Regions from separate parts of the Halomonas sp. TG39a genome, predicted to be linked through region 2. Evidence: predicted binding sites of a transcription regulator. Region 2 holds the regulator's gene; each other region holds the start of a gene.

Region 1 (5,391 bases), 470 kb from region 2:
CACGAAACCGGTGAAGCGCTCATCGTCAGACGTAACTACCCGCGTATCGGTTTCGTGGGCCTGGGGTGGCGGCGCGTACTCGACAAAACCGTCGAGCATTTCACGCACGCCAAAGTTGCCCATGGCGGTTCCGAAATAGACCGGTGAAAGCTCACCACGACGATAGGCGTCTAGATCAAACTCATGGGAGGCACCGCGCACCAGCTCGACTTCCATACGCAGCTCTTCGGCCTGATCTTCTCCCAGCACGGCATCCACTTCAGGGCTATCCAAGCCCTCAATGCGCCTATCATCAGGGATTCGGCTGCCCTGGCCCTGGGTATAAAGATGAATCACGTCGTTATAGAGGTGATAAACGCCCTTGAAGTGACGCCCCATGCCAATCGGCCAGGTCATCGGCGCACATTGAATGTTTAGGACGGTCTCGACTTCATCCATCACCTCAATGGGGTCGCGGATATCGCGGTCCATTTTGTTGATAAAGGTGAGGATCGGCGTGGTACGCAGACGACACACTTCCATCAACTTAATGGTCCGATCCTCAACGCCTTTGGCGCCGTCGATGACCATCAAGGCTGAGTCAACTGCCGTAAGCGTACGGTAGGTATCTTCAGAGAAGTCTTCGTGACCGGGCGTGTCCAGCAGGTTAACGATGCGCCCCCCGTAGGGGAACTGCATCACCGAGGTCGTTACCGAGATCCCCCGCTCCTGCTCCATCTTCATCCAGTCCGAGGTAGCGTGGCGATCGTTACGCTTGCTCTTTACCGAACCGGCTAACTGAATGGCATTACCAAACAGCAGCATCTTTTCGGTGATCGTGGTTTTACCAGCATCAGGGTGCGAAATAATAGCGAATGTCCTGCGAAGCTCGGCTTCACGGGCTAATTGAGTCTCTTTCATTGTGCCTCTTCAAATATAGGTACTCAGCGCAGCACTCAATTAGTAGTTCTCGACCAACTAGCCGCCGCGCGTTGAGCAATGTCCATTGCGGCAATTGTAACGCCTGGGAGCGGCTTTTGTCGCGGGTGGCGTCAAACGCGGACCCTGAAAGAAAGACCAAAAAAAACGCTGACCAGGTCAGCGTTTTTTATTTAAGGCACCCATAGCTTATTCAGCATAGGATTTATTAAGCGTAGGTATTTACCTGCGTGCCTACATTGCCCTCTTTCGCCAAGTCTGGCTGAGCGCCAGTGTCAGCGGAGGCCATTATTTCCGTTACTTGATCAGCTTGCGTATCCAAAGCTTCTTTGAACACCTGCATTTGAGCCTGTTCAGCGGTTTGCGCCTGGTTCATATACAGCGATGCGCTTACTGAACTACTGATACCAACATCCATATTTCCACCTCATGGCGTGCGAATGTACCTACAAATTAGCAAAGCATTAGGTCACACGCAAAAAAATCATCATTACTACGTGTGCTTACACCTGACGCTCTCTAATACTATCGGCTTAATCATCCTGATCATTAATGAATATAGCGCTAGTTAGAACCTATCAGCGCGAAAGGGCGCCATATCAATGGCGGTAGGTTGCCCTTCCATCATATCCGCCAGCAGATGGCCTGTAGCAGGCCCTAAGGTAAATCCTTGGTGGCCATGGCCAAAGGCCAGCCATAGCCCTGGGTGCCGCGGCGCAGGCCCAATTACCGGCTTCATATCGGGCAAACAGGGCCGTGCGCCCTTCCAAGCGGCGTCATCGCAGCGCTCGCCTAGCGGGAATACGCTGCGCGCGACTTTCTCAGCTGCTGCTAATTGATTAACATCCGCAGGCGCATCCAAGCGGTCCAATTCGGCACCTGTGGTCAAACGAACGCCAGCGTTCATCGGCGCCAGCAGATAGCCGACCTCGGCATCCATAACCCAAAAATTGAGCTTTGCCGACGCCTGAGGTACGTAGTGCATGTGATAGCCACGCTTAACAAAGGTAGGAAAGTGATAGCCAAGCTCTTTTAGCCAGCTTCCCGCCCATGGACCTAGCGCCACCACGACCTCATCTACTTCTAATGTTTCGGAGGCGGTATTAACCTGCCAGCGCTCCCCCACCTGCTTAACTGACTTAATATCCGCCTGCAAAATGCGTCCGTCGTCGTTGCTAAACGCCTCCGCGTAAGCCGCAACCAGCGCACCGGGATCAGCAACGGTCCAGGGATCCAGCCAGTGAATCGCACCGATAATGGTATCGCTCAGGGAAGGCTCTTTATCCACAAGAGCCGCCCTATCCAACTGCGCGAACTCCACGCCATAAAGACGCCGCGCTTCTTCAGCCTCTTTTATCCGCGCCGCCAGCTTTTCAGGAGTGCGATAAAGCTCAAGCCACCCCTGCCTGCGCACCAGGTGCTCGGCGCCTGCGGCATCAATCATCGGGCCGTGGGTTTTTAGCGAAAGCTGAATAAGTGAGGCGTATTCCGGGACAATTTTCTGGTAAGCCTTCGGCGCCGAGTTCATCCAGTAGCGCAATAACGGGGAGGCAGCGTTAACCATCCCCGCCGTGCGATAACGAATATCTACCCGGCGATTAGGTAAGACGCTAAGTAGCGTTTTGACGTCGCGGGGAAAAGGGTACGGCCTAACCGCTTCACGCTGAATGATACCCGCATTGCCAAACGAGGTTTCACGGCCAGGCTGAAGGCGGTCCACCAGGGTGACCTCATGCCCCCGCTGGCGCAGATGCCAGGCAATGCTGACACCCACCATGCCTGCTCCCAAAACTACCGTTTGACGCGCCATTTTGATGCACTCCCTTTCACGGATTTAGAACCACATTTGAAGATCGATAACCATTTGAAAAATATCACCAATTCATCCGCATTTATATAGTCGTAAACGCTATTTTTACATCAATAAACAGCAATTAACACTGCTATAAGCGTCAAAAACGATGACTTCACTATTAGCGGCATAACAATTGCTTAGTTTCTATTAGGAAACCTAAATGGCATTCAGCTAGCGCCGCCGTAACGGTTTCTTCTCCTACCGCGCAAATCCAATAAAGCACCAAAAAGAAGCGCATGTGCACCAAAAGTTGCTAAGGAAAACATCATGCCTGCCACGCTAGATTTGCATAGCTCGCTGCTCGACACACTCTGGGTGCTATGGGCCGCTGCTCTGGTATTTGTGATGCAAGCTGGCTTTCTCTGCCTAGAGGCGGGTACTACGCGCACCAAGAACGCTATCAACGTCGCTATGAAAAACGTAGCGGACTTTGCCATTGCCGTCAGTGTTTTTTGGTTAGTCGGCTTTGGCATCATGTTTGGCGACGCCCACCACGGCTTAATCGGTACGACGCTGTTTGGTTGGCAGCTAGAAGCTTCCAGTAGCTGGGTGATTACCGTTTTTATTTTCCAGGCAATGTTTTGTGCTACCGCCGCGACCATTGTGTCGGGCTCGGTGGCAGAACGCATGCCCTTTTTAGCCTACACATGGACGGCTCTCTGGATCGCCCTACTGATCTACCCGGTATTTGGCCATTGGGCATGGGGCGGGCTTTTGGGCGGCGCAAAGGGCTGGCTAGGGTCGCTTGGGTTTGTCGATTTTGCGGGCTCGACGGTGGTGCATAGCGTGGGCGGCTGGGTAGCGCTGGCAGCCGTACTCTGTATTGGCCCACGCACTGGGCGCTTCACCCATGGCAAACCACCTACCGCCTTTCCCTCTGGCAACCTCCCCCTCGCCATGCTCGGCGCGCTGTTTATGATTTTAGGCTGGTTTGGTTTTAACGGCGGCAGCACCCTGGCGGTTACCGCGCAAATACCCGGCATAATAGCCAATACTGTTTTGGGCGCCGTTGGCGGCATTCTTTCGGGCATGTTAATGGGCCTAAGAACGCGGCGCTACGCGGACGTGATGTATGCGATTAATGGCGCCATTGCGGGCTTGGTTGCCGTCACCGCCAGCGCTCACGTGATCTCTTTATCGGCGGCATTTGGGCTGGGTGCAGTTAGCGGCGTCCTGATGGTGCTGACCAGTGAATGGCTGCTAAGCAAGCATATTGATGATGCCGTCAGCGCCATACCCTCACACCTCGTAGCGGGCATATGGGGGACGCTAGCCCTGCCTTGGGTGGCTGACTTAACGCTGCTGGATAGCGGCCTGTCTCGAGCAGCTCAGTTTGGCGCCCAGCTGCTGGGCGTTGTGGTATGCGGTGTCTGGAGCTTTGGCAGCGCCTGGCTGCTGTTTCGTATTACCCGGCGCTTCTTACCCATTCGCGTCTCACCTGAAGCAGAAAAGATGGGCCTTAACCTCGCCGAACATGGCGCTAAGAATGAGTTGAACCAACTGCTTGAGCATATGCGTCAGCATGAACAGCAGGGCGATATGCGCCAGCGAATTGACGCCGACCCGTTCACCGAAGTGGGCGAAATAGCGGCGAGCTATAATCGCGTCACCGCCGCCCTTGAACGCGCCGTTGGGCATACCCGCGTCATGCTGCGCAATCTGCGCGACGGTGTGATTACCTGGCAGGCAGACGGCACCCTGACAAGCCTCAACCCCGGCGCTGAGCAACTCTTTGAGGTAGAGGCCTTACAACTTATTGGCCAACCTGTTACGCAGCTATTGCCGGGGCGCTCCCTTATTCCTGGGGAGCGCCATGAAATCAAACGACGCTCTACAGATATGCAGGTGCGCTATCTGGAAATACAGGTGAGCGAGGGTGCCAGCGGCTCCGCATCAGAACGCTCGGGCATGGTGCGCGATATCACCGAGCGTAAACAGTTACAAGAGCAGCTAAACCGCGAGCGGGATCTAGCCCGCACCACGCTGGCCTCTATCGGGGATGGCGTGATTACCTGCGACGCCAGTGGCAACGTGACGTTTATCAATACCGAGGCTACGCGTTTAACTGGATGGACACCCGAAGAGGCCATGGATAAGCCCATCTATCTGGTGTACCAATTACGCGAAGAAGCCAGCGGTGAGCCGCTAAGCAATCCAGCCAGGCAAGTGCTCACCCAACTAACCTCGGTACACTCCACCGAACACTGCCTGCTGGTTAATCGTGAGCACGCGCGCACTCCCATCCAACACAGCGCCTCACCGATACGTTCACGCAGCGGCATTACCCTCGGCGCAGTGGTCGTTTTTCAGGATGTCAGCCTCACTCGCCAACTGACCGAACAGCTCAGCTATCAGGTCAGCCACGATAACCTAACCGACCTGCTCAATCGCCGCGCCTTCGAATCAGCGCTCACCGCGCTACTCAACCGCGACGATGGTCAACATGTGCTGTGCTACCTGGATCTTGATCAATTCAAAATCGTCAATGACAGCTGCGGCCATCTCGCGGGAGACGAACTGCTGCGCCAGGTCGCGTTAAAATTAAAAGGCCACGTGCGCAGCAGCGATATCGCCGCACGCCTGGGTGGCGATGAATTTGCTTTGTTGCTACCTGATTG
Region 2 (5,391 bases):
CATCGGTGGTCAAGTAAATAACTTGAAAATCGATTTTACGCTGGCGCAACTCTTCTAACAAAGACGGTAGGCGCTCCAGCGCTCCCGGCAAATTACGGGCATCGATACTGACCGCCAAGTGAGCGCGGTCACCCTGGTCGCGTAATTCGTCCACCAACGAGCCCAGCAGCATAGCGGGGAGGTTATCAATCGCATAATAGCCAAGGTCCTCCAGCGCCTGTAGAGCGATAGATTTGCCTGACCCGGAGCGGCCGCTAATGATCACCAGTTGCATAGAGTCTCTCTTTGCTTTGGTCAAGCTGCGTTGAGGGTGGTGAGCGAAACATTACCTGCCGTAACGAACCTTAAAACAGGTTTGAAGACCGTTAGGCCGCGGATTGCTCACGAATTTTGGCGGTAATCAGCTCAAGTAGCTCGCGCTGACTGGCTGCTTTACGCAGCTGCTGGCGTGTATCCGCATCATTCATGATGGTCGCTACTTGGCCGAGCAGAGAGAGGTGTGTGTCATCTGCTTCTTCAGGTACCAGCAGGACAAACACCAGATCTACCGGGTCTCCGTCGATAGCGTCAAAATCAATCGCTTCTGAGAGTTTTAAAAAACCAGCGATAGGGGCGGTGCAGTGGGGGCTGCGCGCATGGGGAATAGCCACGCCGTTACCGATACCGGTACTGCCTAAGCGCTCGCGGCCGATTAGACGGCTAAACACTTCTTGGCTGTCCAGGCTGGGGATATTTTGCGCGATAAAGGTGCTGTAAAACTCCAGCACCCTTTTTTTGCTGCCCCCGGGTACGTCAAAAAGAACGCGCTCCGGGGGGAGTATGGTTTCCAACGTCATTGAATTAACGCACACCTGCGCCTTGGGCGCGAGCTTGTGCTTTTTCCTTGTGTTTAACGAGTTGACGGTCGATTTTATCCGCTAGGGCGTCGATAGCGGCGTACATATCACTGTCGAGGGCTTCCGCATGTAAGTCAGCACCTGCGGCGTGCAGCGTACAAGCGGCCTGCTGGCGCTCTTTCTCCACTGATAAGGTGACTTGCACCGTGGTTATATTGTCGTAATGGCGCTCTACACGCTCAAGCTTTTCGTTGACATAGTCACGCAAGGCGTCAGTCAGTTCTACGTGATGACCAGTGATATTTACTTGCATTGACGTGCTCCTTATCCATCGGACTGTACTTCGATTGTAACCCTTTTTGCCGCGTTGCAAAGCCCTTGTCGAGAGATTCGCTGCAACGTCGACAGAACCTAGCGTAAACGACGTCGCTCACTGGAGGAAGGAATGCCCATGGCCTCGCGATATTTAGCCACCGTACGCCGCGCTACTTGAATCCCTCCTTCGCCTAATAGCGTGACTAGGCGGCTGTCTGAGAGCGGCTTGCCGGGTGGCTCCTCTTGAATCAATTTCTTGAGTCGCGCGCGGATGGCGGTGCTGGAGTGACTGTCGCCATCTTGACCGCTCACCTGACTTGAGAAAAAGTACTTGAGCTCGAACACGCCCCGGGGGGTATGGATATATTTTTGCGTCGTGACCCGTGAAATCGTCGATTCGTGCATCTCCACAGCTTCGGCAATATCGGCCAGTATCAGCGGTTTCATGGCTTCTTCGCCGTGCTCTAAAAAGCCAATCTGGCGGGTGATGATTTCGCGCCCCACGCGTAGCAGCGTATCGTTACGGCTCGAGAGGCTCTTAATCAGCCAGCGCGCTTCCTGTAGGTGCTCTTTGAGAAACTGGTTGTCATCGCTTTTGTCCGCACGCTTAATCAAACTGGCGTAGTCGGGCTGAATGCGCAGCCGTGGCAGGGCCTCTGGGTTGAGTTCTAAATGCCAGCCTTCGTGGTCGTGGCGGACGACCAGGTCGGGGGTTACATAGCTGTCATCGGTGTCGCCGTAGGCGCTGCCTGGGCGGGGGTCGAGGCTGCGAATAAGTAGGATAACATCGGCCAGCTGTTGGTCATCGAGCCCCAGGCGGCGCTTTAGCAGGCGCATGTCATCCTTACCAAGCGCTTCGAGGAACTGCCGCACTAGGCGGCGGGCGGGAACCAGTAGCGGCGTATCATCGGGCAGGGCGGCGAGCTGCAGCATCAGGCATTCACGCAGGTCGCGGGCAAAGATACCGGTTGGCTCAAACTGCTGGAGTTTGAGCAGAATGGTTTCTACCTCGCGTTGGCTAAGCCCGTCAATGCCCTGGGCACGCAGGCCCTCACGAATATCGTTAAGCGGCTGGGTTAAGTAGCCGTTGGCGTCGAGCGCGTCGATTAAGCTCTCTGCGACAAGCTGTTCGCGGGCGCTAAAGTCGGTCATGGCAAGCTGCCATAGTAGGTGCCCATGCAGGCTCTGCCCGGCTGCCTGACGCTCAAAATCAGGGCCTTCGCTGCTGCCGCCCTGGCTACCCATATCTTGATAGGTATCTGACCAGTCGCTATCTACTGAGAGTTCAGTGGGGATGCCCTCTGACCACTCTTCTTCCTTAGGCTCGCTGACAGCCTGCTCACCAAATTCATCTTCCTGCTCCAGCATGGGATTGGCATCTAGGGCCTGCTGAATTTCTTGACGAAGGTCCAGCGTCGAGAGTTGCAACAGCGCAATCGCCTGTTGCAACTGGGGCGTCATGGTCAGCTGTGTGCCGATACGCAGTTGGAGAGAAGCTTTCATGACCATCTGAGAACCACTCGTTAATCAGAATGCTCCACCCTAGTGCGAGTGAGTGTCTGGTGCAAGTGCAATAAGCATGCCATTGGTAGTAAAGTTGTTGCAGAGCGCTATTTACAGAACCAAAAAATAGGTTTATGGGCAGGCGGTGATTGTAGGCATAGCTGATCAGTTTAAAGGCGAAAATCAGCACCCAGATATACGTCTCTGACCTTCTGATTATCGAGAATGGCACTGGGTGAACCGCTGGCAATGATTTGCCCATCACCAACGATATAGGCGATATCGCAAATATCGAGGGTTTCACGCACGTTGTGATCGGTGATCAGTACGCCAATATGACGTTGCTTCAGCGCACGAATGATGGTTTTGATCTCGCCTACCGAAATAGGGTCGACGCCAGCAAAGGGCTCATCCAGTAAAATAAAGGCAGGGTCAGTGGCCAGCGAGCGGGCAATTTCTACACGCCTGCGCTCACCGCCCGAAAGGCTCATGCCAAGGTTGTCGCGGATGTGGGTGATATGAAAGTCTTCGAGTAGCGCTTCCAGGCGCTGTTCGCGTCCTGTGCGGTCAAGTTCTTTGCGCGTCTCGAGTATCGCCATAATGTTATCGGCAACCGATAGTTTGCGAAAAATAGACGCCTCTTGGGGGAGGTAGCCAATACCCGCCGCTGCGCGCTCGTGCATCGGCGCACGGGTTAAATCCACCGCATCGATTCCGACCTTGCCAGCATCGGATTTCACCAGCCCGACAATCATGTAGAACGAGGTGGTTTTACCTGCGCCGTTGGGGCCCAGTAGGCCAACAATGCTGCCTTGGGAGATCTCTAAATTGATGTCTTTGACCACTCGGCGGCGCTTGTAGCTTTTCGCCAGGTGGTGGGCATACAGGGTTTTGATCGGCGCAGTGTCAGCAGTTGCCACAGCTTGGCTCCCTATTGTTCAGGCTGAATAGTCATACGAATGCGCTGGGGCTCACTGCCGTCAACGTCAGAGCGCGCTTGAATCACTTCGCGGTCAATAAAATACTCAAGGCGCCCACCGCTAAAGGTATCTTCTTGTTGGATCAGTTCGGCTTGGTCGATTAGCTCTACGCGGCGCTCGGCGACGTGGTAAATAATCCGTCGCGCCCAACCTTCCGTCGGGCCATCTTGCCCTTCGGCTTGATGGCGCAGGTAGGCGCGCTCGCCGGTGGCTGTTGCCGTCGAGAGTTCGCCAGCCGCGTTGCGTTCGATCTCTACCCGCTCGCCGCGCAGCTGCATCTCGCCCTGACGAATATCCACATTCCCGGTATAAACGGCGGTGCCCGCCCGTTGGTCGAGATCTAAACGGTCGGCTTCGACTTCCACCGGAGCCTGTTGTGAGGTTTGGGCCAGTGCCAGTAGCGGCATCGCGAGCGCAAAAAGGGCTGTGTAAATAAGTGCTTTCATGACAATTCCTATTAGCGTTGCGTGGCCGGGGGGTGCGTGCCGCGCACATTATCAGTTAGCCGAACCTGGCTATTGTTAAGCCACACATCCATGCGTGAGGCACTCATTTGCTGGGGCGGTTGCTGCAGCATTACCGGTGTTTCACTCCAGGCATGCTGAGTTAGGCCATCATAATGCAATAGCTCGGTGTCTAGCTGCCAGCCTTCATCCGGCGCGACCAGGCGAGCTGAACCTGACAGCAGCAGGGCTTGGGTAGCGGTATTGAGCGTGCCGACATCGGCGCTGGCCAGCCACTGACGGTTTTCGCTGTCGTATAGTACGGCTTCGGGCTCTTCGGTCCAGGTTTCGCTTCGCTGAGGGGTATGAATTAGGCGCGGCGTTTTTAGCGACTGCAACACCTTGCCGTTATCACCAAACAGGGTAATTTCAGCGTTTTCGAGTACGTGGCCTGGCTCCTGAGCCTGTGCTTCAGGGTCGATAGCGGTATCTTGAGGCCCGCCTGGGTCAAGCCACACCAACAGCGCGCCTAGCGCGATAACAAGCCCGCCGAGCCAGAGGCGTAGGTTAAGCCGTTTCAACATTTATGGTCGACCGTGCAGATAGGTGTCAAGCACCGCGCCCCAGTGCCCTTGAGATTCAAGCAGCGTGTCGCAAATTTCACGCACGGCGCCGTGGCCACCCAGACGTTCGGTGGTCCAGTCAGCGTGGGTGTGCATATAATCCGGCGCGTTAGGAACCGTAATGCCGACGCCGCAGCGCTTAATCGCCGCTAGATCGGGCAGGTCGTCGCCGCAATAGGCCACTTGCTCCAGCTCGATATCAAGGCGCTGGCAGAGCCCGCGCAGGGTCGCCAGTTTGTCCTCACAGCCTTGATGGACATGGTCGATACCCAGAGCGGCAGCGCGTTGACTTACCATAGGTGAATCGCGGCCGGTAATCAGCGCAACATGCACGCCCACGCGTTTGAGAAGTTTTAGCCCATGGCCATCCTGGGTATGGAAGGCTTTGATTTCGATTCCATCGGCCTGAAAGTAGAGGCGGCCATCGGTGAGTACGCCGTCAACATCCAGCGCCAATAGGCGTACGCGGCGGAGTCGATCAAGTAGCGCAGCAGGTAGGGTCATAGAGCCTCCATATCAGTCATTTTTAAAACCAGTCGGCGTAGAACGGTGATGGGTTAAATAACGCCGCTAGCGAGCAGGTCGTGCATATGTAGAGCCCCAATAGGGCGCTGTTGTTCATCCACCACCGCTAGCGCGGTAATCCGGCTCTCTTCCATAATGCGTACCGCTTCGGCCGCCAGGATGTCGG
Region 3 (5,391 bases), 360 kb from region 2:
CCCGGGGAGCATCAACGTCGCCATCTTGAACCCAGTGGCTTTCGCTTAATAGTTGCCAGGTTTGTGCCTCTAGCGGTGCACGTACATGCTCATCCAACTGCGCTTCGGTAAGGTCATTGCCCTCGCTATCCATTAACGTACCCACTACGGCGTGCTCGCCATCTGGCGTCAGATAAATCGCCATGTCCTGGCCCTGCACGCTGGCGCCATAGCCGCGCAACCCGCCGGGGGCATCGAATTGGCCATGAATCTCCAAGCCTTGGTTGGCAAGCGCCTGGATAGGGGCGGGGAGCTCGTCGGCAGCGCTCGCAGAGGTGCCTACCAATCCTGCCAGTAACAAAAAGCCGCTAATGGTGTTTCGGGTTAATTGCATTACAACGTCCTGTTTTAATGATATGGCGTTAAAAAAATGGGGTGAAAAAAGTAGCAGAAGGCGCTTGATAAGAGAGCAGGTCAGCGCAAACGTTCTAACCCACGCCGCAAAGTAGCGCTGGAAAGCTCGCCAAAGTGCGTATTGACTAGGTTTCCATCCGCATCATAAAAAAGCGTGGTTGGCATGGCGTGAGCCCCGGTGGCTTGGCCAACCGCATTGCGGGGGTCAAGCCATATGTTGTCCAGCGAGAAGTCGTGTTCACTCATAAACGCCTCAATATGGGCAGCTGACTCCCCTTGATTCACGAATACGAAGGTGATGTCTGTTTCATTAGTTTGGGCCTGTTCAAAAACCGGCATTTCGCGGATGCACGGCGGGCACCAACTGGCCCATAGGTTTACCACCATAGGTTGTTGGTTTTGTCGCGACATTTGCGGTAGATCGATGGACTCACCTGCGTGGGTAGTCAGCGCGATATCCGGTAACGGGCGAGATTGGTGCTCTATTAGGGTAGCGCTACCCGCAGCCAGCCCCCACACAAGGCCGCCAGCCAATAGTGCGCCAGTCAGCGGAAACCGCTGGTGTGGTGAGCGCCATAAAACCCAACTGGCATACGCAAGGCCGATAACGATACCGCCAACAATATCAAAACCGCCATCGCGAATATCCAGGCGGGAAAGCAGGCCGTCATACTCGCCCCAGTAACGCACCACGAAGACCAGGCGGGCGCCTATAAAAGCGACAAACAGCAGAGTGAATAGCGTATCGCTAACAGACACCCCATGACGGCGCCCCAGCAGCGCACCGGCAAGCAGCGCCAATAAAAAAGCCAAGCCAATCAAGAGCTGGTGGATACTAAAGCCCATTGGGCCCAGGGCAACACTCTGTTGCAACATAAGAAAAAATAACCCCTAGAATAAAGCTGTGCGGGCATTGTCGCAGCACGACATTATTTAGGGATTAGGTGTTTTATACCTGGGGCGATATGTCGCAATTGGCGGTTTTTGAAGCTTTAGGCTTCTCGACGGTATTAACGATCAGCCACTAACCAGCGTACGGCGTAAGGCGGCAGCGAACCTTCGGCGCTCCAGGGGTTAGCAGGATCCAGCGCTTGCCAGGCGTGTTTTTCAAGTGCCTGGGTAACTGCCTCACCCATATTCTCTAAAGGAAGCGGTAGGTCGGTGACGTTATACAGCGCTAGCAGCCGGCGACCATCGTGGAGCGGGCCGCGCTCTACTGCCAACAGTTCCGGTGCTGAGACCACAACCCGTTGAGCGGCATTGGGGTGAAAGCAGGGCTCCTTGCGGCGCTGGTCTAATAGCCGGTTTAAGGCGTGGAAAACATCGTGAGTGGGCGTCGACGGGCTATCGAGTAGGAGGTCAAGCTCGCTGCGCTGCCAGCGCCGACGGTTGATCGAGCGCAGGCGCCCGCTGCGCTCAACGCCTTCCACGTCATTGAGGGTGCCTGTCAGGGTGTGAATATACAGCGCGGGTATGCCCTGCAAACTCAACATAATCGCCTGGCTGCATAGAAAGCGCGCAATCTGCCATGGGTCGGGACCACGGCGGGTGCCGCGCATGGCTTCAAACCAGGTGATATTGATCTCATAGGGCGTATCGCTGCCATCCGGGTTACTGCGCATGCTGACAAAGCCGCCGAATTTGTGCATCAGCTCCAGCAGTGCATCGCGCTCGTGATCGGGCAGCAAGCCTTCCAGTGGGCGCACGCCGATTCCGTCGTGACTGGCGGTAAAGTTGAGGTAGGTGCAGTGGTCAGGCAGGACGGGAAGGCTGGCAAGCCAAGTTTGCAGGGTGCTCGCTTCACCACGGGTGAGGGTATGCAACAGCAGGGGAGGAAGGGCAAATTGATACACCATATGGGCTTCGTCGGGCTCTCCTTCCGCAAGACGATCTAAGCCAAAATAACTGATGTTTTCCTGGTGGGGCACATTGGTTTCGGTAATCAGCAGAGTGCCTGGCGCCACGTGATCCACAATCGCCCGCAGCAGCCGCACCACGGTGTGGGTTTCCGGCAGATGAATGCAGGCGGTACCCAATTTCTTCCACAGAAAGGCCACCGCATCCAGACGCACAATCCGCGTGCCTTGCTCCAGGTAGAACAGCAAAATACCCACGAACTCGAGCAGCACATCCGGGTTTTCAAAGTTTAGATCAAGCTGGTCTTCGGAGAATGTCGCCCACAGATAGCGAGTGCCGCGCCGGGTGGAAATAGGGACTAGCAGTGGGCTGCTGCGTGGTCGCACCACCTGGGAGACATCGGTATCCGGGTCGACCTCGATAAAGTAGTCGCGCCCCGGCAGGCTGCCGCTCAGGTAATCGACAAACCAGAGAGACTCCCTTGAAACGTGGTTGAGCACCAGGTCGGCCATTAAGTGATAATGGCTGGCCAGCTCGCGGATATGCGACCAGTCGCCGAGATCGGTGTTCACTTCCCGATAGTGGATCACCGAAAAACCGTCGTCGCTGCTCCAAGGAAAGAAAGGCAAAACGTGCACGCCGCTGATGCGATCGCCCAGCCGGGCTTGAAGAAAATCGCTAAGCACTGCCAGCGGTGGCTCGCCCTCTTCAATAATCGAGTCCCCATAGCTGATCACCCACTGGTCCTTTTCGCTCCAGGAAGGTGCGTTATTAGCGTTGGCTTCCACGGCGTTGGGTGAAAATGGGGCAAGCGACTGGAAATGTGCCAGGCGCTGGTTTAAACGGCGCTGCACTTCGCCTGCACGGGGCCCGTAAAGGTGGCTGAGATAGGCGTGAACGGTCTGCTCAAAGGGGGGCATGGGTGACTCCTGATAAACAATCTGCCACAAACGCTGCAGCTTGTGTGCCAAATCGTTACAATACGAGGTTGATACCGCGTTTAAACGCTAAGATATATTAGCTTGTGGCAGTTGCTACTGCGAAACGCCATTAATAGCACACACATTGACAGGTTATAACACGCTAACTCGTGGGGCACGCCGACACGAGCTGACAACAGGTTGACCGCCATGCATTGCCCTTTTTGTGGTGCAAACGATACTCGAGTGACCGATTCGCGGCTGGTAGCCGATGGCGACCAGGTGCGCCGTCGCCGCCAGTGTGCGAGCTGCCAAGAGCGCTTTACCACCTACGAAACCGCTGAATTGGTCATGCCGCGAGTGGTGAAGTCTGACGACTCACGGGAGAGCTTTAACGAAGCCAAATTGCGGGCAGGCATGCTGCGCGCACTGGAAAAACGCCCGGTCAGTGCTGAAGCCATTGAAGCGGCGGTGGAGCGCATTCGTCAAACGCTGCGCGCTCGGGGCGATCGTGAGATCAACGCCCGGGATATCGGTGAGTCGGTCATGCAAGCGCTTAAAACCCTTGATCACGTGGCTTATATCCGCTTTGCCTCGGTGTATCGCAAGTTCCAGGATCTGGATGAATTTCGCGCTGAGATTGATCGGCTTTCCCAAGAGCCCTCAAACAAGAGCGGACCGTCAAAATGAGCAGCGATTTTAGCCACGCCGACCACCGCTATATGGCGCGGGCGCTGCAACTGGCGCAAAAGGGCTTATACACTACTGATCCGAACCCGCGGGTCGGCTGTGTGATTGTGCGTGATGAGCAGATTGTCGGTGAAGGCTTTCATCGGTGTGCCGGTGAACCCCATGCCGAAATCCACGCTTTAAATGCCGCCGGTGAGCGGGCCCAGGGGGCGACCGCCTACGTGACTCTGGAGCCCTGTTCCCACACCGGGCGCACCGGGCCCTGTGCGGTAGCATTGAAGGAGGCCAGCGTGTCACGGGTAGTGATCGCGATGGTGGATCCTAACCCCCAGGTGAGCGGTCGCGGCATTCGCATGCTTGAAGAGGGCGGTGTCGAGGTTGCTGTGGGCTTGCTTGAGAGTGAAGCGCGCGGGTTAAACCCCGGCTTTATTGCTCGCATGACCCAACAGCGTCCCTTTGTGCGCCTGAAAATGGCGATGAGTTTAGACGGCCGTACCGCCATGGGATCCGGGGAGTCCCAGTGGATTACCGGGCCCGAAGCGCGAACACAGGTGCAGCGGCTGCGGGCGCGCTCCAGCGCCATATTGAGCGGTGTGGAGTCGCTTATTATGGACGACTCACGGCTAACGCTACGCAAAGAGCAGCTGCACCTCGATAATGTTGACGACGTGGTTCGCCGCCAGCCTCTGCGGGTGATTTTAGATACCCACTTGCGCTTACCCCTGGCGGCGGCCTGTTTAAGCGAACCAGGGCGGACGCTAGTGATCACCACGCCAGAGCACGCGGAGGAGAAGCGCGAACGGCTAATCCAAGCGGGTGCGGAAGTTCAGATAGTGCCCGCTGGGAGCGATGGTCGTATCGATCTAGTGGCAATGCTGCAGTGGTTAGCAGAAAATGAGCAGGTTAACGAACTGCTGGTGGAAACCGGTGCGACGCTGGCAGGCGCTATGCTTGACGCGGCGCTGGTCGATGAACTGCAGCTGTTTGTCGCCCCCACGCTGTTAGGTGGCGAAGCACGGCCGCTTTTTGCGCTGCCAGGGCTCTCGCGTATGGCCGACCAGCGGCGTTTAACCATTCATGATATGCGAGCGGTGGGGCGTGATTGGCGCATTATCGCCTCTCCTCAGGCGACTAGCGCATTGAACGAGAGCAAGGTACCCTGACGCGCAAAATCATGACTAATTTTTCGCGGGACGTTTTCTTTGCGACAACTGCTCACGGCAATTGTTTGTGATAATTGTTAATGACAACCGCTCATGAGAACCGTTCGTGACAACTGTTCATGAAAACATTGACTGGAGATTCCATGGCGCACCCCACCTCTAGAGGCTTAGCCCCTATCGCCGAGCTGGTTGAAGATATTCGCCAGGGCAAAATGGTGATTCTCATGGACGATGAGGATCGCGAAAATGAAGGTGATATCATCATGGCCGCCGAAAAAGTGCAGGCCGAACATATCAACTTTATGGCCCGTTTCGCCCGTGGCTTGATCTGTATGCCAATGACCCGTGCCCGTTGTGAGCAGCTTAAT

Evidence for each region. The regulator sigma-54, encoded in region 2, starts transcription at its own class of promoters, with help from an activator protein. The targets are predictions, from matches to a motif close to TGGCACNNNNNTTGCTNT.
Region 1: amt (ammonium transporter) is a predicted target of sigma-54. The motif match lies at 2,896-2,913, and genes of this name have one in related genera.
Region 3: U738_RS04710 (sugar phosphorylase) is a predicted target of sigma-54. The motif match lies at 3,203-3,220, and genes of this name have one in related genera.

Annotation. Positions count from the first base shown of each region.
Region 1 is NZ_JQLV01000001.1:1,893,113-1,898,503, reverse strand. It holds gene prfC (peptide chain release factor 3) at 1-900, opposite strand, end outside; gene U738_RS08375 (putative motility protein) at 1,127-1,336, opposite strand; gene U738_RS08370 (NAD(P)/FAD-dependent oxidoreductase) at 1,487-2,728, opposite strand; gene amt (ammonium transporter) at 3,041-5,391, shown strand, end outside.
Region 2 is NZ_JQLV01000001.1:1,426,906-1,432,296, forward strand. It holds gene rapZ (RNase adapter RapZ) at 1-274, opposite strand, end outside; gene U738_RS06185 (PTS sugar transporter subunit IIA) at 366-836, opposite strand; gene hpf (ribosome hibernation-promoting factor, HPF/YfiA family) at 841-1,149, opposite strand; gene U738_RS06195 (RNA polymerase factor sigma-54) at 1,248-2,660, opposite strand; gene lptB (LPS export ABC transporter ATP-binding protein) at 2,825-3,574, opposite strand; gene lptA (lipopolysaccharide transport periplasmic protein LptA) at 3,586-4,080, opposite strand; gene lptC (LPS export ABC transporter periplasmic protein LptC) at 4,092-4,661, opposite strand; gene U738_RS06215 (KdsC family phosphatase) at 4,662-5,204, opposite strand; gene U738_RS06220 (KpsF/GutQ family sugar-phosphate isomerase) at 5,258-5,391, opposite strand, start outside.
Region 3 is NZ_JQLV01000001.1:1,065,686-1,071,076, forward strand. It holds gene dsbG (thiol:disulfide interchange protein DsbG) at 1-373, opposite strand, end outside; gene U738_RS04705 (TlpA disulfide reductase family protein) at 454-1,269, opposite strand; gene U738_RS04710 (sugar phosphorylase) at 1,404-3,170, opposite strand; gene nrdR (transcriptional regulator NrdR) at 3,381-3,860, shown strand; gene ribD (bifunctional diaminohydroxyphosphoribosylaminopyrimidine deaminase/5-amino-6-(5-phosphoribosylamino)uracil reductase RibD) at 3,857-5,023, shown strand; gene ribBA (bifunctional 3,4-dihydroxy-2-butanone-4-phosphate synthase/GTP cyclohydrolase II) at 5,167-5,391, shown strand, end outside.